Regions from separate parts of the Ureibacillus sp. FSL E2-3493 genome, predicted to be linked through region 1. Evidence: riboswitches for the same ligand, from Rfam matches in the RefSeq annotation. Region 1 holds a riboswitch; each other region holds the start of a gene.
What was found. Region 1 has a riboswitch for preQ1 ahead of MHH69_RS03595 (QueT transporter family protein). Riboswitches for the same ligand answer to the same signal wherever they lie in the genome.
Positions count from the first base shown of each region.

Region 2: another riboswitch for preQ1. It lies ahead of queD (6-carboxytetrahydropterin synthase QueD); the one in region 1 lies ahead of MHH69_RS03595 (QueT transporter family protein).
Region 3: another riboswitch for preQ1. It lies ahead of queC (7-cyano-7-deazaguanine synthase QueC); the one in region 1 lies ahead of MHH69_RS03595 (QueT transporter family protein).

Region 1 is NZ_JBBOPK010000001.1:653,270-661,350, forward strand. Features, by position in the region: gene MHH69_RS03560 (SET domain-containing protein) at 1-24, shown strand, start outside; gene MHH69_RS03565 (hypothetical protein) at 111-320, shown strand; gene trpA (tryptophan synthase subunit alpha) at 426-1,208, opposite strand; gene trpB (tryptophan synthase subunit beta) at 1,205-2,395, opposite strand; gene MHH69_RS03580 (phosphoribosylanthranilate isomerase) at 2,434-3,060, opposite strand; gene trpC (indole-3-glycerol phosphate synthase TrpC) at 3,060-3,857, opposite strand; gene trpD (anthranilate phosphoribosyltransferase) at 3,854-4,891, opposite strand; T-box leader at 4,968-5,206, opposite strand; gene MHH69_RS03595 (QueT transporter family protein) at 5,395-5,877, opposite strand; PreQ1 riboswitch class I at 5,883-5,926, opposite strand; gene MHH69_RS03600 (ABC transporter substrate-binding protein) at 6,297-7,304, shown strand; gene MHH69_RS03605 (ABC transporter permease) at 7,335-8,081, shown strand, end outside.
Region 2 is NZ_JBBOPK010000001.1:3,563,881-3,571,961, forward strand. Features, by position in the region: gene MHH69_RS18335 (sensor histidine kinase) at 1-810, opposite strand, end outside; gene MHH69_RS18340 (VOC family protein) at 1,090-1,452, opposite strand; gene MHH69_RS18345 (ISL3 family transposase) at 1,673-2,887, opposite strand; gene MHH69_RS18350 (endonuclease I family protein) at 2,988-3,782, opposite strand; gene queE (7-carboxy-7-deazaguanine synthase QueE) at 4,142-4,870, opposite strand; gene queD (6-carboxytetrahydropterin synthase QueD) at 4,863-5,336, opposite strand; PreQ1 riboswitch class I at 5,463-5,509, opposite strand; gene MHH69_RS18365 (hypothetical protein) at 5,875-6,726, opposite strand; gene MHH69_RS18370 (hypothetical protein) at 6,863-7,357, shown strand; gene MHH69_RS18375 (SLATT domain-containing protein) at 7,404-7,997, opposite strand; gene MHH69_RS18380 (SMODS domain-containing nucleotidyltransferase) at 7,975-8,081, opposite strand, start outside.
Region 3 is NZ_JBBOPK010000001.1:308,929-317,009, reverse strand. Features, by position in the region: gene MHH69_RS01680 (MFS transporter) at 15-1,199, opposite strand; gene MHH69_RS01675 (MarR family winged helix-turn-helix transcriptional regulator) at 1,189-1,605, opposite strand; gene MHH69_RS01670 (GNAT family N-acetyltransferase) at 1,736-2,197, opposite strand; gene MHH69_RS01665 (hypothetical protein) at 2,287-2,433, opposite strand; partial or broken gene MHH69_RS19285 (hypothetical protein) at 2,516-2,602, opposite strand; gene MHH69_RS01660 (helix-hairpin-helix domain-containing protein) at 2,656-3,114, opposite strand; gene MHH69_RS01655 (hypothetical protein) at 3,239-3,649, opposite strand; gene MHH69_RS01650 (helix-turn-helix transcriptional regulator) at 3,655-3,861, opposite strand; gene MHH69_RS01645 (VUT family protein) at 4,013-4,546, opposite strand; gene queC (7-cyano-7-deazaguanine synthase QueC) at 4,585-5,244, opposite strand; PreQ1 riboswitch class I at 5,298-5,341, opposite strand; gene queF (preQ(1) synthase) at 5,353-5,853, opposite strand; PreQ1 riboswitch class I at 5,971-6,017, opposite strand; gene MHH69_RS01630 (nucleoside hydrolase) at 6,072-7,037, opposite strand; gene MHH69_RS01625 (hypothetical protein) at 7,140-7,301, opposite strand; gene MHH69_RS01620 (PDDEXK-like family protein) at 7,888-8,081, opposite strand, start outside.

The sequences.
Region 1 (8,081 bases):
CCACTGTGGTTTAATCAGGAATAAAATGAATATTGATATAAAAGGATTCTATTTTAGATGACGATTAAAGAAACAACGAAAGATATTTAAACGATATAAGGAGTAAAAAAATGAACAAACGATGGACGATTGATAAAATTAAACAATTTGTTGAAAATAATTCAGATAGTAAGTTACTAACAACGGAATTCCATGGGTTTTCTCAAAAATTATTATTCCAATGTGCCTGTGGTAGTCATTTTGAAAAAACGTTTACGAAATTTAAAAATAATAACCAACGTAAATGTGATGTTTGCCAACCACCAAAAGCATCCCGTTAAATTTATTACGATATAAAACGTGCTGGCTTCTATTAAAGTCGGCACTATTTTTTTATATTTATAAAAAAGAGCCATTGAATATAAAGATTCAATGGCCTTAAAGGATTACTTCATAGCAACTGTTTTTGAAGCTTTCACTAAGTTTTCAATGGTAGTCCAATCATCTTGAACTAGACAGTCAACAATCTTACTACCAACAATTACCCCGCTACAAAATGATCCGAAACTTTTTACGTGATCAGGTGTTGAAATACCAAAGCCTGCTAAAACAGGTGTATCCGTATACGTTTGAATTTTTTTAAAGTGTTCATCCAATTGGGTTGCAAAGGAGGACCGGGCACCAGTAATCCCATTTACAGTGACAGCATAAATGAACCCTTCACTTCTTTTTGTTAAACGTTCAATCCGTTCTGGAGTACTCGTTAAAGATACAAGCTGGACAAGATCAATCGATGCATTCTTTAAAGCAGGCTGAACAATTTCACTTTCCTCGAGGGGCATATCTGGAATAATGACTCCACGAATACCGGCAGCCCGGGCATCTTTAGCAAATTTCTCCGTTCCATAGGCTAGTATAGGATTTAAATAGGTCATAGCTACAAGGGGTACCGTCAATTCACTCGCAAAGGAAGTTAATGTTTCAAGGACAGTGTGTAAAGTGGTCCCATTTGCTAAAGCCCGTTCACCAGCCCGTTCAATCGTAGGTCCATCTGCAACTGGATCTGTAAAGGGAATCCCAACTTCAATTGCTGTAACTCCCAGCTGTTGTAATTTTAAAATCGTCGGTTGTAATTTATTTAAACCACCGTCGCCAGCCATTATATACGGTACAAATGCTTTATGGCCTTGAGCTGTGATAGATAAAATCGTTTTCTTTAACAAACTCATGAAAGGTCACCTCCAAGGGCAGCAGAAATTGTATGAACGTCTTTGTCACCACGACCAGATAGGCAAATGACAAGAATTTCATCGGGTGCCATTGTTTTTGCGAGATTGGCTGCAAAATAGATGGCATGGGCACTTTCCAAGGCGGGAAGGATACCTTCCGTGCGACAAAGTAACTTAACTCCTTCCAACGCCTCATCATCTGTAACGGTACCGTAAGATGCTCGCCCGATTTCGTGAAGGTGACAATGTTCTGGTCCGACCCCAGGATAATCCAGACCGGCAGAGATGGAATGGGCTTCTTGAACAAAGCCGTTGTTATCTTGTAATAAGTACATAAATGCTCCGTGTAAAACACCAGTTTGACCACCTTGAATAGCAGCAGCATGCATCCCTGTTTCAATTCCTTTCCCTGCAGCTTCTACACCATATAAAGCGACATCTTCGTCTTCAACAAATGGATAGAACATGCCGATAGAGTTACTACCACCACCAACACAAGCCACAACAGCGTTAGGTAGACGGTCTTCCAATTCTAATATTTGTTCCCGAGTTTCATCACCAATCACCCGTTGAAAATCACGAACAATTGTAGGAAATGGATGGGGACCCATAGCAGAACCTAAAATATAGTGGGTATCTTCAATGTTTGTTACCCAGTGGCGTAATGCTTCGTTTACCGCATCTTTTAATGTGGCAGAACCTTTATCAACGGCGACTACTTTTGTGCCAAGAAGCTCCATGCGGAAGACGTTTAAAGCTTGCCGTTTAACATCTTCTGCTCCCATGTAAACAATACAGTCTAAATTGAGAAGGGCACAGGCAGTGGCAGTAGCAACACCATGTTGACCAGCACCAGTTTCAGCAACAATTTTATTTTTCCCCATACGTTTCGCAAGAAGTGTTTGCCCAAGGGCATTATTAATTTTATGAGCTCCTGTATGATTTAAATCTTCCCGTTTCAAGTAAATTTTTGCTCCACCACAATATTCGGTTAAACGTTCAGCAAAATAGAGGGGGGTTTGACGCCCTACGTAATTTTTTAAGTAGTAGCGAAGTTCGTCTTGGAAAGATTCGTCGCTTTTGACTTTGTCATAAGCAGCATCCAATTCTTGTAAAGCTGTCATTAATGTTTCAGGTACGAACTGTCCACCAAATCGACCGAATCGACCTTTTAATTCTGTTGTCATTTATATCCGCTCCTTTTTCATTCATTCATCCATCCTATTTATTTCGCTACACTAGTTAATTTCTGTGATGCTGTTTCGATAAATTGTTTAATCAAGTGACTGTCCTTTATCCCTTTTTTTTCAACTCCACTTGAGACATCTACACCAAAAGGATTCACTTGGGCAATAGCATGAAGAACATTTTCACTATTGAGTCCACCAGCTAAAATGACCTTGCTCTTAGGAATGGAAAGTTGGTCTAGTAAAGTCCAATCAAAAATGTGACCGCTCCCTCCAGCATAGTTCGTACCAGGCGCGTCAAATAAATAATAGTCCACTTCATACTGACTAGCCCTTTTTACATCATCCGCATTTTTAATGGAAAATGCTTTGATGGAAGGATAGCCTAACTGTTTAATAAATTGGGCTTCTTCATTTCCATGGTATTGAACATAATCAAGATCAACTAGTTCAACAGCTTCTCGTACTTGTTGGGCGGTTGGATTGACAAAAACACCAACTTTTTTCACATGTGCGGGAATACTTTGAGCTAACTTACGGGCCTGTTCAAAGGATATTTGTCGTTTGCTCTGGGCAAACATAAAACCAATCCATGTGGCACCAGCCTCAACAGCGGCTTTCACATGTTCTTCTTCTTTAAGTCCACAAATTTTTACTTTTGCCATTACTTCACTTCCTTTGCGACAAAGGGGAGGGGAACTTGTAAGGAGGTTAATGCTTCTCCCACATCTCCACTACGCATTAATGATTCACCGACTAAAACACCGTGAGCACCAGCTTTAGCAACCCGGGTTGCATCTTCTGCATTCCAAATGCCACTTTCACTAATAAAGACAATGTCATCATAATCATTTAGTTTATTGGCTAATTTTTCACTCTGGGCAAGATCGACGGTGAAGGTTTTTAAATCCCGATTGTTTACACCAATAATTTTTGGATGTATAGCTAATGCCCGATCAAGTTCCTCTTCGTTGTGTACTTCCACTAAAACGTCTAAACCTAACATGCTGGCGTAAGTGTAAAACGCTTTTAGCTTTTCATCGGAAAGGGCAGCAACAATTAATAAAATGACGGAAGCACCGGCAGCTTTCGCATAATCTATTTGTACTTCATGAATAATAAAATCTTTATTTAAAATAGGAATATCCACATGATTGGCGATATCAACTAAATCTTGAAAGGAGCCTTTGAAAAACTTTTCTTCTGTTAAAACAGAAATGCAAGCAGCTCCTGCCTGTTCATATGTTTTCGCTTGCTCGATTGGGTTTGCCCCTTCAGCGATAAGACCCTTAGATGGAGAAGCCCGCTTCATCTCGGAAATAATTTGAAGCGTTTCTGCTTTTCTTAAATCATTATATAGAGAAGGGCGTGTTTTTCTCTTTACTTCAAATTGTGGTTCATTTTCTAAAAGGGATGAAAGAATGGTTGATTTATGATCTAAAATCGTTTGTAAAATCGTCATTGTACCGCACGCTCCTTTACAATTCCTTGACTATATTCCACAACAGCCTCAAGTTTACGTAATGCTTTTCCAGATAAAATGCTATCCCGTGCAAGTTCGACCCCATCTTTTACCGAGTCAACGGTACCGTGGGCAAACAAACCGAGGGCTGAATTAAAAACGACTACATCAAAATAAACACTTTGTTTCCCTTGCAATAACTCTGTTAAAATAACGGCATTTTCTTCTGGTGTACCACCGCGTAATGCCGTGATGGAAACGGGGGTTAAGCCAAGGGATTGTATGTCGATTGAAAATGGTTTAATTTCTCCCTTTTCTAATAAGGCGAACGTATTATTGGAATCTAACGATGCTTCATCCATCCCTTGTGAACCAGAAACGACAATTGCCCGTTGACGACCTAAAATACGAAGGGCTTCTGCATACTGGCTAACAAATTCAGGACGGTTAATGCCGACGAGCTGCGTTGTTAAATTTGCGGGATTTGTTAAAGGGCCCACCATATTAAAAATCGTTGGTTTTCCAATAGTTCGTCGAATCTCACCTATTCGTTTTAGTTTTGGATGAACGTTTGGCGCATGGAGAAAAGTAATTCCTTCTCGTTGTAATAAATCAATGGAATCTTCTATAGAAAACTCTGTATGAATTCCTAAAGCTTGTAGTACATCAGAACTTCCAGATGCACTAGATATTTTACGATTACCATGTTTCACGACAGATACACCATTTGCGGCTAATACGAAGGCAGACGTAGTACTAATATTGAAGCTTTTTAAACCATCCCCACCTGTACCACAGTTATCAAGATAGTTTCCTTCAGGCAATGGTAAAGGAAGGGCATTCGATTTCATAACAGTCGCAAGGGCTGCTACTTCCTCCGTTGTTTCACCTTTGTTACTTAATGCGATTAAAAGATCTGCAATATCCTTTTTTGGAGTTTCTTCATTAAATATGCATTCAGCAGCTTGAAGCATTTCTTCAAAGGATAAATTGTTCATTTCCTTGACTTGGTTTGTAAATGATTGAATCCCCATTATTTTTCATCCTCCTAAAAATTAAAATTAGCAGGTTAGAGAAATAAAAAAGTCCTCTACAAAAGGAATTCCTTTTGTAGAGGACGATATATACCGCGTTGCCACCTCTGTTGAAGCATAAAAATACTTCCACCTTGGCGTGTTAAGAAGTAAAAAAGCACTTCCAACACTTCCTTGTAACGTAGGAAAGACGTCAACTAACTAACGCTAGTTGCTCTCATAAGGCCCATTCACGAAATGTACGCACTAGTTCACACCAACCACTAGCTCTCTAAAGCGCCTGAAATCGCTACTATTCTTATTCATCAATTTTTTCTCAGCTATTCTCATCTAAACTCTGCTTTGCTCAAACGGTGGTCACGCTCCCGCGACCTACTACCGTATCCGAACAATTAATTAAGTAGAATTGTAGACTTAAATTTAATCCTTGTCAATATTTTCAGAAAAATCGAAGAGGAAAATTGTATGAAAAAAACCGAGAAAGATAATTCTCGGTTTAGACGTTATATTAAATCTTTGAAATTTAATCGTTTATTTAATAGGTACATAATAGGGGCACCTACAGCAAGTACAACGAATTCACCAACGGCACATGTAAACCAAGTCCATAAAAATGGAAGTTTAAGGGCGATGTTTAATTCAAAGGCAATGATGAACATTGTACAAGTAAATAAAAATGTATTAATCATTAAACGTAGCCAAATGTTTTTTACGAACTTACAAATGAAAATAAAAATGGCTAGTGTAATAACCGATTGACCGACGCCAAAAATTAAATCGTAAATGCCGAGGGGGGAAAATAAATTGGCAATAAATACACCAATAATAATCCCAAGCATATAACGAGGGTTAAAGGCAACTAGGTGATTAAACATCTCTGAAACTCTAAATTGGATTTCTGTAAATCCAAAGGGTGCAACTAAAAGGGTAACAGCCATATAAAGAGCCGCAATAATCCCAGTTGTGGCAATAAATTTAACTTTCATATTCATTCTCCTTAGTTTTTTTTCGTGGGAGTTTTCGAACCACGGTGAAAATATCACAAGAAAATATACTATTATATTTTGTTCCATATGTCAAATGAACTATAAAATTTGGAGGACAAGTAGATTAGTTGTCCACAAAATAGGAAAATGTCGAAAACTAGTCACATTTTTTATATTTTTTTAAAATAATGAATTCTTCATAAAAACTATGTACTTTAACGGTTTAAAGCGACAAATTATTTTTCTTGTAGTAGTAATTATGAAAATTGCAAGTAAGAGCCTATTTAATGCTGTTGACTCCCATAGGTTAGCAATGTAATATAATCGTTAAACTCAAAATTTTTAGAATAATTAAATAGATTAGAAAATTCATTGATGTTGAGTGGAATGAATTTGAAAGGGAAGTAGGGGGAGAAAGAATGAAAAAGGGTCCAAAAAAGCGTTCATTGTTATCGTTAGGATTAGTATTATTATTGGCCGCTTGTGGCGGAGGGGAAACAACTACTGATACAAAAGATGGTACAAATGCTGGAACATCAGAAGGGGAGAAAACTTTCAAAGTAGGGATTACGCAAATCGTAGAGCATCCTTCATTAGATGAGGCAACAGAAGGGTTTAAAGCAGCTTTAAAAGAGGCGGGATTAGAAGTCGAATTTGTCGAAGAAAACGCCCAAAACGATCCGAGTATGAATACAACGATTGCGCAAAATTTAGTGAATGACGGGGTTGATTTGATTTTTGCTAACTCTACCCCATCAGCTCAAGCTGTAAAAGGAGCAACATCTGATATCCCGATTATATTTACCTCTGTTACAGATGCAGTAGGTGCAGAATTAATTGACTCAATGGAAAGTCCAGGTGGTAATGTGACGGGTACAGTTGACTTACATCCAGATACGATTGCGAATACAGTAGCTTTCCTTAAGGATGAACTAGGTGCTAAAAAAGTAGGTACCGTCTATAACACTGGTGAACAAAATTCCGTTGCCCAAGTTGAACAAATGAAAACGTTACTAGAAGAAGCTGGTCTTGAGTTGGTCGAAGCAGCAGTTTCCACTTCAGCAGAAGTAAAACAAGCAACGGAATCATTAGTAGGGAAAGTAGATTCTCTATATATCATTACGGATAATACCGTTGTCTCTGCTTTGGAGTCAGTTATTGACGTAGCGAATTCGAATCAACTTCCAGCTATGGTAGGAGAATTAGATTCGGTTGCCCGCGGTGGTTTAGGTGCTTACGGTTTTGAATATTATGATATCGGCTATGAAGCTGGTGAAATGGCAGTGAAAATCTTAAATGGGGAATCAACACCATCTGAAATTCCTGCTGCATATCCAGGAAATTTAAAATTATTAATCAATAAATCAACTGCTGAAACTTTAAATCTAGAAATTAAAGATTCTTGGAACGCAGAAATTTACGAATAGATTAAAAGGAAAGATAGGGGATGATTCAATATGTTTACAGCGATGTTTGGTTCAGTTGAGCAAGGAATCATCTATGCAATTATGGCACTCGGAGTGTATTTAACATTCCGAGTGTTAGATTTTCCGGATTTAACCGTGGATGGCAGCTTTGTAACAGGGGCAGCTACAGCAGCGATGATGATTGTACTAGGCTACAACCCAATACTGGCTACATTAGCGGCACTTGTTGCTGGATTTATTGCAGGATGTATGACGGGGCTTTTACACACGAAAGGAAAAATAAATCCACTTCTTTCGGGGATATTAATGATGATTGCTTTGTACTCGATTAATCTCCGCATTATGGGATTATCCGATGAAAATGCAGTCGTAAAGCCAAATATTCCATTGATGAGTTCAGATTCGATATTTTCACAGTTTCAAAGCTTATGGGGAAATATCGGTATTGATCAAGCATTAACGAGTTTCTTAAAAAATACGTTAGGATTTCAAACGGCTCCATCTACTTGGGGGACAATTTTAATTGTTCTCATTCTTACACTAATTATTAAAAGTATAGTAAATTGGTTTTTGAAGACGGAAGTAGGCCTTGCGATTCGTGCAACGGGTGATAACAAAAGAATGATTCGAAGTTTTTCAGCCAATACGGATGGGTTAATCGTACTCGGATTAGGGGTTTCTAATGCTTTAGTAGCCCTGTCAGGAGCTTTAATTGCCCAATATTCGAAATTTGCCGATGCCAATATGGGGATTGGGATGATTGTTATTGGTTTAGCA
Region 2 (8,081 bases), 2.9 Mb from region 1:
TCCGATATAGATATAAAATATTCGTAGCGCTTCATTAGTATCTTTAATTTCCTGAAGAGATGTAACAGAGAACATATATTGAATTTCTCCGTCTTTCTTAAATGGTTCAATTAAAACTAAATTATGTTTTCCACTCCATGGCTCTACCCAGTCACGCTGCATACTTTCTCCATTAGAAAGCTGTTTTATTTGAGCTTCGTCAAGGGGGAACCATTCTAGCAGTGCATCATAGAGAAGTCCTAGTCCCCTATTCGTCACCCCATTCTTTGGTAGAGAAGTGCTTTTTACTTTTCCTTCGATTGTCACTTCATTCTCGCCCGAAGCTTCACCTATGCTAGACGTATCCTTCGTAATAACAGAGGGGTAAATGACCGAAGGAACCATAGCATCTGGCTCTCCTTGTACTATCAATGTATCTCCCTTTGTAATATTCAATGCACGTATCTGTTTTCCGTAATTGATGACGAGTAGGGAAAGCGATACTTCTACAACATTGCCATCTTCTTTTTCCAGCATGATGTTAAAGGGATCCTGGACCAATTGATAACCATCCGCGTCCACAATCGTTAACGGACTTTTAGTCTCTCTCATGTAAGAAAGTGTTTGTTTTGTCAATTCATCTTCGCTCCAGGAATTTTTCTCATACCCTTCTGCTAACTGATGGATGTGCTTTGCTACTTCTTTCGTTTTATAATGTTGATAAAAACGGTCAAAGAATAATAGCTGAAATATCATAATCATGGCATAAAACACCATAAAGAATAAAGCTGTTACAGCGAATAATTTAACCGTGATACCGCGTTTTCTCATGTTATACCCCTTTATTTCATACGAGAGTTTATTAATAACTTAAGCTATAAGTATGTTTTTTGTGTGTCCAAATCCAACCCTTCATATAGTAATCATTTTTTTCAAGTTGTGAAACCTTTTTTTGTACCTAAGCTAAGATTACCCCTGACCAAGAATACCTTGTGTTCAACACAACCAAAGAATTTTGCTAGATGTGTGTACACGAAAACAAAAAAGAGACCGTCTAATAAACGGCCTCCTTTAATATAAATTTAGTTTTAAAATCTTATACTTCCATCACTATCCCTTAATAAGAAATTCATTCCCGTCCTCATCAACGAAAAGTGCATAACTTCCCCATTGCATTTCATTTAACTCGTCCTTAAATTCAACGCCATTTGCCTTCATTTTTTCATACGTATCCTTAACATTGTCGCAATCAAATACAATTGATGCTTGTTTATTTTCATATCCTTTCATCATGGACTTAGGATAAAGAACGAGGCGACTTTTTGTGTTAGGTGGAGCCACTTCAAGCCACGATGCTTTAGGTCCCATTGGATGTTCTGCAACGACTTCAAACCCTACCTTTTTCGTCCAAAATTCCTTTGCTCTTTCTTGGTCATCCACATATACTGCAACAGTTGCGATATTTGTTATCATTACTTTTCCTCCTTCATAATGTCCCTCTTTATTCTACTAGAAAAAAGCAATTATTCATCTTGTAAAAAATATCTACTGAACTTCTCTAAGCTACTGCTTTTCATTTCTACAAGTATAAAAACAGCACGATTATGTGCTGTTTTTATAGTAAATATATTTAATTCTTTTTTTCGGTTCTATGTCAAATGTTGGGGTGAAGTGATATTACACGGCACCCCGATTATCCTAAATGAATCCCAATTTTCTTAGATAAATTATTTAATAAAATTTTCGCTTTAAAGTGTTCATAGCTTCTAAAACCATAAGCATTACGCTTCAAAACTTTTGATTTATTATTAATTCCTTCTAAAAAACCATTTGAATATCCAAAACTTAAACTATTTAAAATTTCAACTTGCCAATTTTTTAGCGTTTGAATGGCCTTTAAAAATGCCGGAATATTTGCTTTTTCTACCTTTCGGTAAAAGGCTTCTAATCTTTTTTTTATTTCTATCAAATCATTTGAAGTTTTTGCCCAATCAAACCATTCGCAGTAAGCTTCTTTTAATTCATAGGCTTGCTTTAGTTCCTTCGACATTCCTATGTAACGATTTAAGTACCAACGATTCGTTTCTGTTAACTTATCAAATCGTTTATATAGTACATGACGCATTTTCTTACATTTCTTTCGATCATATGCATGCCATTCTTTTTGAACATTTCGACGTACTTCATCTAGTGCCCAGTAAATATAACGACAATAATGAAAGCGATCCGCAATAATAATCGGGCGATTTAACGCCTTCCTAACTGCTGCTTTAAAGCTTGGATTCATGTCCATAACCACAATTTCTACATCTGCACCGTATTTCATCAAGTAATCCTTAATGGTTTCTTTTCTACGATTTGGTAAAATATCAATTGGTTCATGTGTTTCCGCATTGGCAATAATTAATTGATAAGTTCCCGCATCGGTATCTGCTTTATATTCATCAATCGCGATACATTTTGGTAAATGAACCCCTTCATTTAATTGTTCCTTTACTACTTCTTTAAAGCGACGAATCACTGTTGAGCTTGATGTACCAAGTACTTCAGCTGCTTCTTTAAATGTTTTTGCCTTTATTGAACGGATTCGTACAACTTGATTCCATTCTTTCGAGAAACGTTGATATTTATCCACGAAAGGGGATTTTTCTGAAAAACGTTTCCCACATTGGCATACATAACGACGACGTTTATAAAAAAGGACGGTTAATCGTTCAAACCATTTTAAATGATTAATTTTTTGAATTCGATAATCATGGACTTTTGATGTTATATTCTTGCATGCTGGACATTGATGTTCTTTTTTTGGTATGGAAACGTGTAGAACAATACGTTCCCCCATCTCCTCCACCTTATGAACAGTTACACCTTTTAATCCTGGAATATTCATGTTAAAATTCATTTGCACGTATCACCTTTCATTGCTTGTTTCTCGACAATTCAAGTATATAGAAATCGGTGATTACGTGCTTTTTTATTTATGAAATTTTTTCAAACCCCAACAAATATTATAGAGCCTTTTTTTCATATATCCATGTTTCTGCGAACTCTGGAAAATCAATAAATGGATTCCGGTTTCCTTGTAAATCATAAATAGCAAGGTTTCGGTGTTTTTCATATAAAGACACTGGAAATTTTTGATGCCACTCAAGTAAAACCTTCAGATTCACCAAATGATTGTTAATCGTTCCAGGGTAACGAGCCAAAAAATAGAAGGTAGCCCTTGCAACAATTCCCTTTCCATATTCAGGTTCGAATTTCCCTTCATCTGCCTTCCCGCAGCCTTCCTCAATACCTAATATATGCCCTTCTGGAACATAGTCTGGAAAATCATAATAAGGGCTGTTCCCACGACGGCTGTTACATGTGGGATCACAAGCAAATAAATGATGCAAATCCCCTCTCATTGGCTGACCCTTATCAAACCAAGATTGAGGTACTACATGTTCACAATTTAATGTCACCTCATCGGATAAATGAGTAATAGTCCCACCTGTAGCTTCTAAAATACGTATATCCGCCTCTATAACAGTGAGCGGATCCATCTCTTCCCCCGAATATACGCTTTTAAGTTTCCCATTCTCTTGAAGGTCTACCCATGGATAGACATAACGATGGGGGGAGTAACCTAACTTATTTTGATGTGTTTTTTCTAGTAATTCATGAATATTCTTTCTATCAAATGAGATATTTTTATAGTACGTTTGTTTAATCTCCTTATCCCTATCTTCCTCATAATAAGTCTGGTTATTGCTATACTCTAAATAGACTGCCTTTGCTATGTCCAGTTCTTGTGCCAACATTTCTTTGTTGCTAATTTTCGAATCCTGCGTCAATTCGTTTTCGTTAAACTGTTCTACTACTTGATATGGAATCAAATTCATTTTACGCTCCATTTTTCTCCCTCCCTATAGGATTAAATTGAAGCCAAATCATGATGTTATTAATAGTTTAACAATTCTGTATATTATTTCATAGTAACTTTTGGAGTGTTTCTATCTAGTAGAAAATAGCGATAAAAATAGAATACCTAATTGGTTACATGAATATTAACAACCATCCATACAATTAAAGTTCCATTTATAAATTCAAAAAAACAGCACCTCTTCATCATTAAAGAGTGCTGTTATATTTCCATTACATTTGGTTTTAAAGAAGAGCGCTACACACCTCTTTTATTTCCCCAGATGAGTGTATGTAGCTGCGGTAGTACTTTTACGTTCTTTAATTCTTCATCCATCATCACTTGATTAATTAACATTTGATATTTCTCTAATAAATGGCTAACTAATCGCGTATTGTCTAACGAGGTGATGTCATCATTTCCAACCTGAAGATAAAAAGGAATGGTCGGATATCGGCGATGAACTTCTTTAGCATAATCATAATCCTCTTGGTTAAATATAACGACTTTAAGTGATATATGTTGATTGCTATTTCTACCTCTTAGTCTCTCTAAAATAGTAGAGAGCATAGAGAAATCTGTCATCATTTTAGAACTAGGAGGCTTTGGTGAAATGGTTAGTTCATCGATATCATACAACCAATCTTGCCATTTACTTCCCTGTGTCTCCACGCCAATCTTTATATTATTCTCTTTTAAAAGGGCAACAAGGGCATCCAAATTACGAAGAAGCGCAGGATTTCCTCCTGAAATGGTGACGAATGAAAACCCATTTCCTCCAAGGCGTTTCAACTCAGCCCAAACTTCTTGCGCTGTCATTTGAACGATAAGATGCTTGCCAGTGCCATCCCATGTAAATGCTGAATCGCACCAAGAACAAGAATAATCACAGCCAGCAGTGCGTACAAACATCGTCTTCTGGCCAACTACCATCCCTTCACCTTGAATCGTGGGACCAAAAATCTCTATAATAGGTAATTTACTCAAACTCCATCCACTCCCTTCTTGCCTCAGCATAGCTTGTAGGAGTTTCATACAGCCTGATAAATTCCACACGTGCACCATGATATCGTTGTTCATCGAGCAAGGCTTCCTTCAACATTCCGTAGATCCAAACGACGATATTCTCTGCAGTCGTATTCATCGGTGGCAATGTCTCGTTTAAATAGTGATGATCTAAATAAATTTCAATTTTTTGTTTCCAAATGTCCTTAATATCCCCAAAATCAATCATGAGACCACGTTCGTCAGTAAACCCACTTAATCCTAAAACAGCACGATACGTATGGCCATGTAAATTTTTGCATTTTCCTTCGTAGTTATGTAAGTGATGAGCAGCATCAAACGTAAACTCTTTGCTTACAAGAACACGTTTCGAATGATATTTTAATTGACTTCTTTGAATGTCTTCATCCATTTTTTGTAGCTTATCAACAATTCTAAAATTAGGCATGTTTTAAAATTCCCTCCCTGAAAATATCCCCGGAAGTTTTCAAGAGAGGCTCTAACAATCTTTCTATTAAAACGTATGCATTAAACAAAAAAAGCCACGTCCTATATGGACATGGCGAATTGTCATGTTTCCATAGTTTTTTATAGAGGGTATAAGCTATGAACCTCTCCCGTTCAAATCCGGGCATTCTTTTATGAATATAGTATATAAAATTGACAGTAATTTTCAAATAAAAATCCCATATATTTTTTGAACAGGACTTTTAAATTTATTTAGCAATAGAACCCGAACTTACTTGTGATACGGTTCACCGTGGTGATTTAAGAGGCAAAAAGGGGACAGAAAGTTCACTGTCCCCTTCAGTTTTTATCCAATAGGAATAACCCAATAACCTCTTGATGAAGATTAATTTTTAATTAGTATTATTTAAACTAAAGAAATAAAAATAGGAAGCTATTGTTATTCCAAAGCGGCCTTTAGTCCACCCCTCACAAGTGATATTACACTATTGTAAATCCCTTTTATTACTGCAATCAAATTAACCAGATTTAGTATTCAAAATTCCATATTTGGACATTTCCTGTAAACATTCATCAACCTCTTTAAATGGCAAACGTTTAGCTTTACCATATTTTTTAGGATTACTTAGATCCTTGTAATCTTTAAAAACCATATAATGAGGTACTCCTTTATTATTTAATCGTGCCAATAGTTCCGCATAGTCTTGAATTGCAGATATAACTTTTTCTCCTATAATTAATAAAGCAACTTGATAAAGTCGTGACATGCATCTATTGTATTCATTTACAGTTTCAACCACAGAAAACTCCTCGGGCCTATTTTCAATGTCTGTTTTTACTTTCTTCCAATTAAAACTTGTATTTAATAGAATCTCTTTTCGAAAACTAACCTTAGTAAATTGTGACTCTACTCCATTTGTCTCTACTAAACTACTTGATATACTGCCCAACGGAAGCCCATAATGTTGTGTATAATTCCGTAACTGATACAAAAATCTATATGAAAAATGCTTGTCATACTCTTCCGCAGTTGCCTTTTTCCAACGTATAAATTCTTCGGAATCTTCACCGTATATTTTATCTATTTTTTTCTCAGTATGCTCAATGAACATTTTTGTACTCGAAAGATAGTTTATTAGAAATCTATTAGTATGATGGCCTACGTATCTGATATTTTCCAATCCAACGACTTCATGTTCGAGAAATCTAATCAAATCAGAATAGTTATCAATTGACATTTGAAATAGTGTTTTCAAGCCATTATAATTAGCTAACTCACTAAAACATTTGTTAATAATTTCAAAATCAAGATTTGACAATGTCTCTTTTATATCAAATATTTTTTCTCCATTTTCAACTCTAAACTCCACGAATTTCCTAATCATTTCCACTCAATCCCTTACAATTAATAGTTATAATACTTTTCCGCAAATAAGAAACCATCTCTGTTATATTTTTATAAAACTTCACTATAATATAAGAATTAATTTGCAAGGAGGTGTACCCATGAACAAAGACAAATTCCACACAACAAATAGCAAAAATCGTGTAGCCATCGTAAACGAGTTGCTAAAACGGGATGGTTTTGATTTACAAAAAGTTGCGGATGCTCTTGAAATGAACTATTCCACCTTTACAAAACTAATGCAAGAAGACGATTATGTTTATATTAAACGGGAAAATCAGTATTACAAATTTGTTCGTGATGAGAGCCAGGTTTCCTCTATTTCTGACCAAACCGATTCCGAAATGGACTATATTAAGAAGAACTTTTCGCCTTTGAAGAGTTTAATAGAACGATATAAACACAACGGCGACTTCATCATTGACAAGCGTATTTTCCGTTCCACCTCTAAAATCTCCAGTAAAAACTTCCGTATGCCTGATGACCTCTATCAAAACTTTATTGCTACGTGTGAAAATGAATTTCCGCATCTCAAAATCCAAGATATTATTGCCCAACTTCTTCTCGACTTTGCAGATAAATATTCAAACCAATAAATAGATAACGGGGCAGTTCGTTTCTATTAAAAACTGCCCTATCCATTTAAAGATCTCTTTCCCCTCTTTTCGGTTTCTTTCTCAGTTCATTTGGGAGTAAATGGTCAATCTCATCTTCTGAGAAAGTTAATTCTTCATTAACCTTTAAAGCCCTTTGAGCCATTTTATAAGCTTTTGCTGACGTTATTGGAGCATTACTGTAAATTTCTGAAGTTCTTAATTGTAGTTCATCACGTGACTTTCTAATATCCTCTATTTCTAATCCATCCATATCTGCTATTAATGAAATGTAATCTTCTCTAATAACCCATAACGTTTGTGCAACATTGCGATGCTTTCGAGCATTTCCATCAAAATCAAATTCTCTCATAAAAGTCGTTAGAAATAATAGAAACATTGATATGATAGTTCCAATTATAGTAGCAAATTGGTTATTGCCAAATAGTACTATTAAAAATGCACCTGCAACTATTGTTGAAAAGATTAATTGAGTAGTTTTTAATCTCTTTTCCCTTTTCTCCAAAATTATTGCATCCATGTCATGTGTCTTTTGAGTATATACAACCCTTCCATACGATTCTCTTATTTGGCTATCTAATTTTCTTCTTTGATCTACATTAACTGGGGAATTTTGATCCAAAGATATTCCTCCACTCCTGTTTTGATGAATATTCATATCCATCGGATTGATATTGAATAGCTTTTAGTGCTAAGTTTTTTGCTT
Region 3 (8,081 bases), 340 kb from region 1:
CCTCTTTTATCGATTTAAATATATTGTTTCGCTTTTCTTCCATGTAAAACAAAGTAAAGTGGAATACAAATAATAATGACCGGTACCATCCACATAAACATCGTTTGGAATCCAAGTAATGGAACGAGAATTCCAAGTAAGTATGGGCCGAAACCTAGACCTAAATCATAAAAAATATAATAAGTGGATGTTGCAAAGCCGAAACGGTGTGGCTCTGTTACTTTTACGGCGATTGTTTGAGCAATTGAGTTGAAATTACCAAAACCTAACCCTATTAACGCGGCAGCTAGTAATAACACGAATGAGCTGTGGGCTGTACTAAATAAATACATCCCTAGTGCAAAAATGACTAACGCTGGGTAAACGATGATGTTTGGTCCCTTTTTGTCCATCAGCTTTCCGGTAATAGGTCTCGTTACAATCGTTGCGAAGGCATAAACAATAAAGAATACACTCGCTGCCGTAACTAAATCTATTTCCTCCGCATATGGAGAAATGTAGGACATCACACCTGAATAGGCAAACCCAATAAGTAGTGCAACGAAAGAAATTGGAATCGATTTCGGTTCCATCACCTTTGAAATAAAGGATTGTTTTCCTTCGATTTCTTGTTCGTTTTTCTTTGATGCGATGGTAATCTCTATTTTTACAAAAGCAAGCATCACAATCATACATAATGATAGAAAAACATTAAATCCGAAAATTAACGTATTTCCATGTTCAAATTTCATTAATAGAAGGCCGATAAACGGACCAATCGCTGTCGCTAAGATGGCACTTAAACTATAGTAACCGATCCCTTCTCCTTTTCGGTTAGCTGGTAAAATATATGCAACAATTGTACCGGCAGCAGAACCAATAATACCGACAAATACTCCTTGAATAAAACGTACAATTAATAAAAAGGCAATATGTATTTCAATAAAATATAAACATGATGTAATAAAGAAACCAATAACGCCAATTATTAAAATTTTCGACGGTCCTATTTTTTCAATAAGTCTACCTGTCATTAGCCGCCCTACTAAAGCGCCAATAACATAAATACTGGATACAAGACCAGCCATACTTGTAGATGCATCGTAAGTTTTTATAGTGTAACTTCCGATTGTGACGATTAATAAATAAAACATTAATACGGCCAAAAAGTTAATGAGTGCAACTGATATAAAATTTTTTGTCCATATTTTATCCTTCATAGTGTTTCAAACGCTCCTCTAATATCATAAGCTGTTCCGTCCATTCATTTACCATTTCCTCTGACATTGGCTCTGTTACAAATGATTGGAGTTCCATTACTTTTTCTCCTACTTTTCTACAAAGGATCTGCCCTTCAACAGTTAAAGACAAATATTTTTGCCGTTTATCTTCACCGCTTGTGAATTCAAGTATCCCCTGTTCGTTCAATTTACGCACTAAAGTAGATACTGTTGGCTTCTCAACAGACCACTCTTTCACAATATCGATACTTGTACATCCTTCATTTTTAAATACATGATTTATAACTAGCCATTGTACAGGCGTAATTCCATTAGCAGAACATATTTCTTGAAGTCGGTTCACATACAATTTATTAAAGCGGTAGATTGTTGAAAACAGATTCATAAAAACCTCCAAAGTAGTTAGTATTCCTAACTAACTATATAATAGAAATGATTCTATGTAAATATCAATTGATTTCGATTTCATTAAAAAAGGACGTTCCGCCGTGGGTAACGTCCTTTCCTATGTACTATTAAAGTTTCATTTTCATACCTTCATGGGTTGCTTTAAAACCAATCCGTTCATAAAATCGCAAAGCATCTGGTCGCTTTTTATCTGTCGTTAGTTGAACTAGATGACAACCTCGTTTCTTTGCCCTTTCAATAGCCCATTTGAATAACTCCGTCCCGAGCCCTTTCCCGCGCATAGAAGTCACCGTTCGAACGCCCTCAATTGTTGCTCGCCACCCACCTTGATATGTTAAATATGGAGTAAAGGTAATTTGTAGTACACCTACCACGTCCTCTCCTATACAAGCTACTACTAACTCATTGTTTGGGTCTGACGATATCGCCTGAAAAGCTTCTATATAACTTACTGGCAGCGGCTGTTCATATCGTTCCCGCTGACTCCCCAACACATCATCAGCAAGCATTTGAACAATTTGATCTAAATCTGTTTCTTCTGCTATTCTAAAATCTAATTCATTTATCATCATACTTGAACCCCTTTCTCTATAAATTAAGTTCAACAAACATGGGGGTAATCCTTTTAAAATCGCTCTATTTAAGGGAAATTATAAGATTATTGTTTTTTATTTCTTGCTATATATTCTAATTGTTGTGCAATATAAATTAATACCATTGCCCCGATTCCATTCCACATACCGCCAAAAAATAACCCTACAATTCCACCAAAAGCTATATAGAATCCTAAACTTTTATTTATCACTTACTCACCTGTCCCCTGGCTCTGATTTATTTCTAAATCAACCATATTTTATCGAATTTCAACCGTCCCCTACAGATACACTCTAATGGGCATAGTTTGGTTTTTCCGGTGGCCAAGTAGCCTCTACTTTAAAACCTAATACAGCTGTATACCACTCGATAGAAGTTTCTAAATTTTTACGTTCTTACGTAGGATAATCGTGTTTTCATTATCCTTTCCTCCCTATTCATACCAAGCCGTTTCAGGTCGATCATCTGGATACCCATAGACTTCCCGATACTTTTTTCTTTCCTGTGTAAATTCAAACCATTGCTTGTTACTCTTCGGGTTATTGGCGAAATGAATGACACATCGTATTTGATCTTCTACACAACTATCCGTCCAAACGCCCATTTTCTTCTCTAATTCATTAAATAATGTCGCACCGTCTTTTTCCTGTAACTCTTGTAAAGAAAAAATATGTAAATGGTTAACGAGCTTTTCTGCAAGTTCATATCCAATGGATGGGACTCGTTGAAATTCTGCAAGTGCTTTTATTTTCTTTGCTTCGTCTAACGACATTTCCAGTATTTCTGCTATTTGATTTGTACTTAGTGTATGTATATCTCCTAATTTCACTTTCGCTTTTCGAAGTTTGCCTTTGTCTTCAACTGTTAACGGTAACTTTGGATTGGAACCCAAAAAACCCCTCCTTCTATCCATTGTTAGTAAGTATAATTCGACAAAAAGTTTAATTATCCTACTACTCCTACTACTTGAGTGAGTAAGAGACGAATACCCAATGGACCCACCCCTCTTTACTTCCTCAAACTCTTTTAACAATAAATGCCCCAGCAATCGTCATTAAAAACACTCCGCCTAAACATAAAATCAACAGTCCCGTTTCGATCGTTTTTACTCCCATTGCATACGCAATTAATAGAGCAGCCCCACTGCCTATTAAAATAAAATATAGCGCCCCCAAAAAATACTTTTGGAGATTTTTTAAAGTTCGTTCATCGATTTCAGGCACATTTCCCCTTCTTTTCTGACTCCATTTAGAAACCATCAAAAATACCATTAATCCACCTATAACTCCAATGATAATTGGCAACATTAATTCAACAGGATAATCACCCGTTTCTTTTCCAATGATATATATACCTAAAAAACCGCCTATTATCATACATAGAACAATCACAGTCCATAACAAATGCTGTAACCTCTTAACGCTCACCTACTTCACTCCTTTTCCTCTAAGTAAAATAATTGTTCAAAAGGAACATCCAAATATTTAGCTAATTTTAGAGCCAATTCCAGACTTGGATTATACTTATTTTTCTCAATGGCATTAATCGTTTGACGAGTAATTTGCAAATCTTCCGCCATTTGAATTTGCGTAATTTTTTTGGCTAACCGAACTTCTTTAATATGATTAATTACTTTCACAAAACTTTTCACCCCATATTAAATGTAAAGATATCTTTACATTTAAAATAAATAAAAATGGACAATATGTAAAGATATCTTTACATATTGTCCTATAAAAAAACTGGCGGAAACTTTTTCAAGCTACACCAGTTTTTTAGAAAACGATTTATTAAGCAAAACTGTTACTTTTCTTTCCATGCACTTGGCTTAAAATTATAGCACCAAACATTTGGATAACGGTTTTCACGATAATTTGACCGATAATAGCAGCTGGTACAGCTTCCCATGGTAACATACCGGCGCCAAGAGGGCTTAAACCAATAATGACAAACACTGCCGAATCTAGTAATCCTCCTACTAGACCACTATAGAAAACGCGCCAAGCGATAGGTAATTTCAATCGAGTATAAATTTCCGTATCGGCCGTTTCAGCTAAAATAAAGGAAATAGCTGATGCTGCTACGATCATTAATGTATCTCCTAGTAGAAAGGAGACGATTGCCGACAAAACTAATGCTGTAAAAATAAATAAATACGTTTTTTTCCGTCCGTATTTATTTTGTACTAAATCTCGGAAAATGAACGTCGCTCCAACAAACAACGTCCCCATCGGAACGATAAACATTCCAAATTGCAATGGTGCAAAGGCAGCCGTCACCACATTGGCAACGACAATTGATAATAAATAAAATATGATTCTCATTTTACTACTCCTTAAATTTCAATTAAAAACTTGGTCTTTTAAGACTCTACCTTCGAGTTTAAGTACTCATCTAAACCTCTTTTACGCAACTTACAAGCTGGACATTCCCCACAACCGTCCGCCTTTATTCCGTTATAACAAGTGAGTGTTTTTTCGCGGACAAATTCAAGGGCACCGAGCTGATCTGCCAATTCCCACGTTTGCGCTTTATTAAGCCACATTAACGGTGTTTCAATGACGAAAGTATCATCCATTGATAAATTTAACGTAACGTTTAGCGACTTAATAAAAATATCCCGGCAATCGGGATAGCCGCTAAAATCTGTTTCACAAACGCCTGTAACAATATGTTTCGCCCCTATTTGTTTTGCCAACACCCCAGCAAAGGATAGAAACAACAAATTACGCCCAGGCACAAAGGTTGATGGTAATTCGCCACCTTCCCCATCTTCCACTGGAATAGTTCCCCTTGTTAAAGCGTTCGGTGCTAACTGATTCAATAGCGACATATCTAACATGTGATGAGCAATCCCTAATTCTTTCGTTATTTCCTTTGCGCAGTCAATTTCAAGCCGATGCCTTTGACCGTAATCAAAGGTTACAGCTACCACTTCTTCATAGCGTTCTTTTGCCCAAAACAAACAAGTTGTACTATCTTGTCCTCCACTAAATACAACAACGGCTTTTCCCTGCTTCATGTGAAAAAATCTCCTTTATTAATGAAAAAACAGCATTCTAAGAAAAATGCTGTTTTTCCTTAGTTTTTTATAGAGGGTCGCTAATAACCTCTTTATTTAATTTCATTCTTAACGATTATCAATTTTTTCAGGATTTAAATCATGGTTCATTAAACGATGATGAGCCATCTCTTCATATTTCGTTCCCGGTTTCCCGTAGTTACACCAAGGGTCAATCGAAATTCCTCCGCGTGGCGTAAATTTACCCCAAACTTCAATGTAACGAGGGTCTAGTAATTTGATTAAATCGTTCATGATAATATTGACACAGTCTTCATGGAAATCACCATGGTTTCTAAAACTAAATAAGTACAATTTTAACGATTTACTTTCTACAATCTTTTTATCTGGAATGTAAGAAATATACATCGTCGCAAAGTCTGGTTGATGCGTTAATGGGCATAAACTCGTAAACTCCGGACAATTAAATTTCACGAAATAATCCCGATTGGAATGAAGATTATCTACCGCTTCTAATACTTCCGGTGCATAATCAAATGAATATTGTGTATTTTGGTTTCCTAATAATGTTAAATCTTTTAAACCTTCTTCATGGTTACGGCCAGACATAAAAAATCCTCCTTGCAAATGTTTCCCAACAATTAACAAGGAGAAGTTCATATTCTATAAAACTCTTATAAAAACATAAAAGCCATGTCCAGTTATGGACATGGCATCATTCGTCATGTTTCCATAGTTTTTTATAGAGGGTATCAGCTATGAACCTCTCCCGTTCGCCGGGCATTCTATTCATTGAATAGAATAAAGGATGAAGGGGCATTGGTCAATTAAAATTTTGTGAGGCGTTCCGAAATATTTTCCACAGCCTTCATAAATTCTTCAACAAACTTCTCCCGTTCAACGTTATGTAGAACATGAACATTTGGTTTATTGTTTGTACGATTCAAATAATCTACGATAGTAGCACCCGCTGCTTTACCTTCTAACTCCACCTCCACAAAGTGGTCGGTTCCTTCAAACAAGTGAGGTTGCAATAAATACATCACTGGCACTACATCATGAAAATGAACTACTTGATCATAATTTTCTTCATGAAAAGGTGTCTTTTCAATTTGATCAAGATAAAATGTCACCATTTCATGGAGCTTTTGTGTAAATTCCGTCCCCATATCTTCTAATCGCTTGATTTCATCCACTGTAATAAAGGCTTTATGAGTTACATCTAAACCACTCATTACAACTTGAATCCCTGAATTAAACACAATTTGGACAGCATGCGGGTCAACGTATGCATTGAATTCTGCCGTTGGTGTAACATTGCCCCCTACAGCTGCTCCCCCCATCCATAAAATCCTTTCAATTTTCGTTTTTACTTCAGGATGGGCAACAAGTAATGCCGCGATATTCGTCAAAGGACCAGTTGCGACAATCGTTATTTTTTCATCGCTACTTAAAATCGTCTCCACCATTGCAGTCACCGCCGGACGATGGCTCACTGGAAGTGGAGGCGTTAAAAACTGGACGTTTCCAAAACCACTTTCTCCATGGATATCTTCTGCTATTTCCAATCTACGAAGGAAAGGACTTTCTAATCCACGGGCAACTTCTACATTAGCCCCAATGTAACTTAAAAAGACCCGTGCATTATGATTGGATTTTCCTTGGGAGATATTCCCTGAGCTTGTTGTAACTAAACGAATATCTAAAGCATCATCATTTCCATAGACGTATGTTAACATCATTGCATCATCTATTCCCGGATCTGTGTCAATGATTATAGGTATTTTAGACATGAAGAATCCCCTTTTCATTACTTCATAATAATATTCTCTTACTATTAAGTATACTTGAAAAGGGAATAAAAGGAAGCCTTCGAGTAAAAAAGGGAAAAGTTGTTAAACTTCCTTAAGTAATGAATCGATTTTGCTACTAGACGAGTTATTGAATTTACCGTCATTCTCCTTTGCTTCTACTGGGGTATCATCACCGTTATCCGTACAAGCTACAACAAAAGGAAGTATACACATTATAATTAGAATGTGGAGACGTTTTCGCATCGTTCTACCTTCTTTTCATTCATTTTCCGCTTATTATTTTCAATATGGAGCAAAGTATGCGTTGAAATTATTTACAAATAGAAGTTAAAAGGGCTTGCTAGCATTAAAAATAGAGTACATTCATATCCTTTCCTTCGTTGGATATCTTTCCATATTCTATAAAATACAACCTTATACCCTTTAAAATACGAACATATGTGCTATAATGTAGGTGTAATAGCTAAAAAATTTAAAAGGACGATTGGCGGAACTCCTTTACAGAGAGGCGGTGATGCCTTGTCTATTTCTGAAACATTAATGTTTTCCGTGGCCTTCGCCACTTTAATTGTGACTGTGATTACAGTAAATCAAAAAAAATAACCTACCTGAGCTCTCGCTCAATGCAGGTTAAACTTCGAACTGGTTGCCAATCCCTTAGGACTAGCTATTACCGTTGACTGCTTGATGTTGCAGCATCAAGTAGTCTTTTTTACTCTGTTCTTCTAATAACTTCATTATACCAAAATTTCGTTATATTGAACATATTGATACACATTTTAAAAGTTTCATATATCAACTATGATAAAAAGAATATTATGTGGATTCATTATTCAATGTTGCTATAGAATTCGTTATAGATATGCTGGATTTTATTTAAAATCTTTTGCAGATCATGATCATCATACAACGTTTGAAATACTCGTAGTAGTTCGGGCTCATCTAAGCATTTAATAGATACTGATCGCGAAAAGATACGATTAAATTTTGCTTCTGGAGAAAGTCCCTTTTCACTAAAAATAA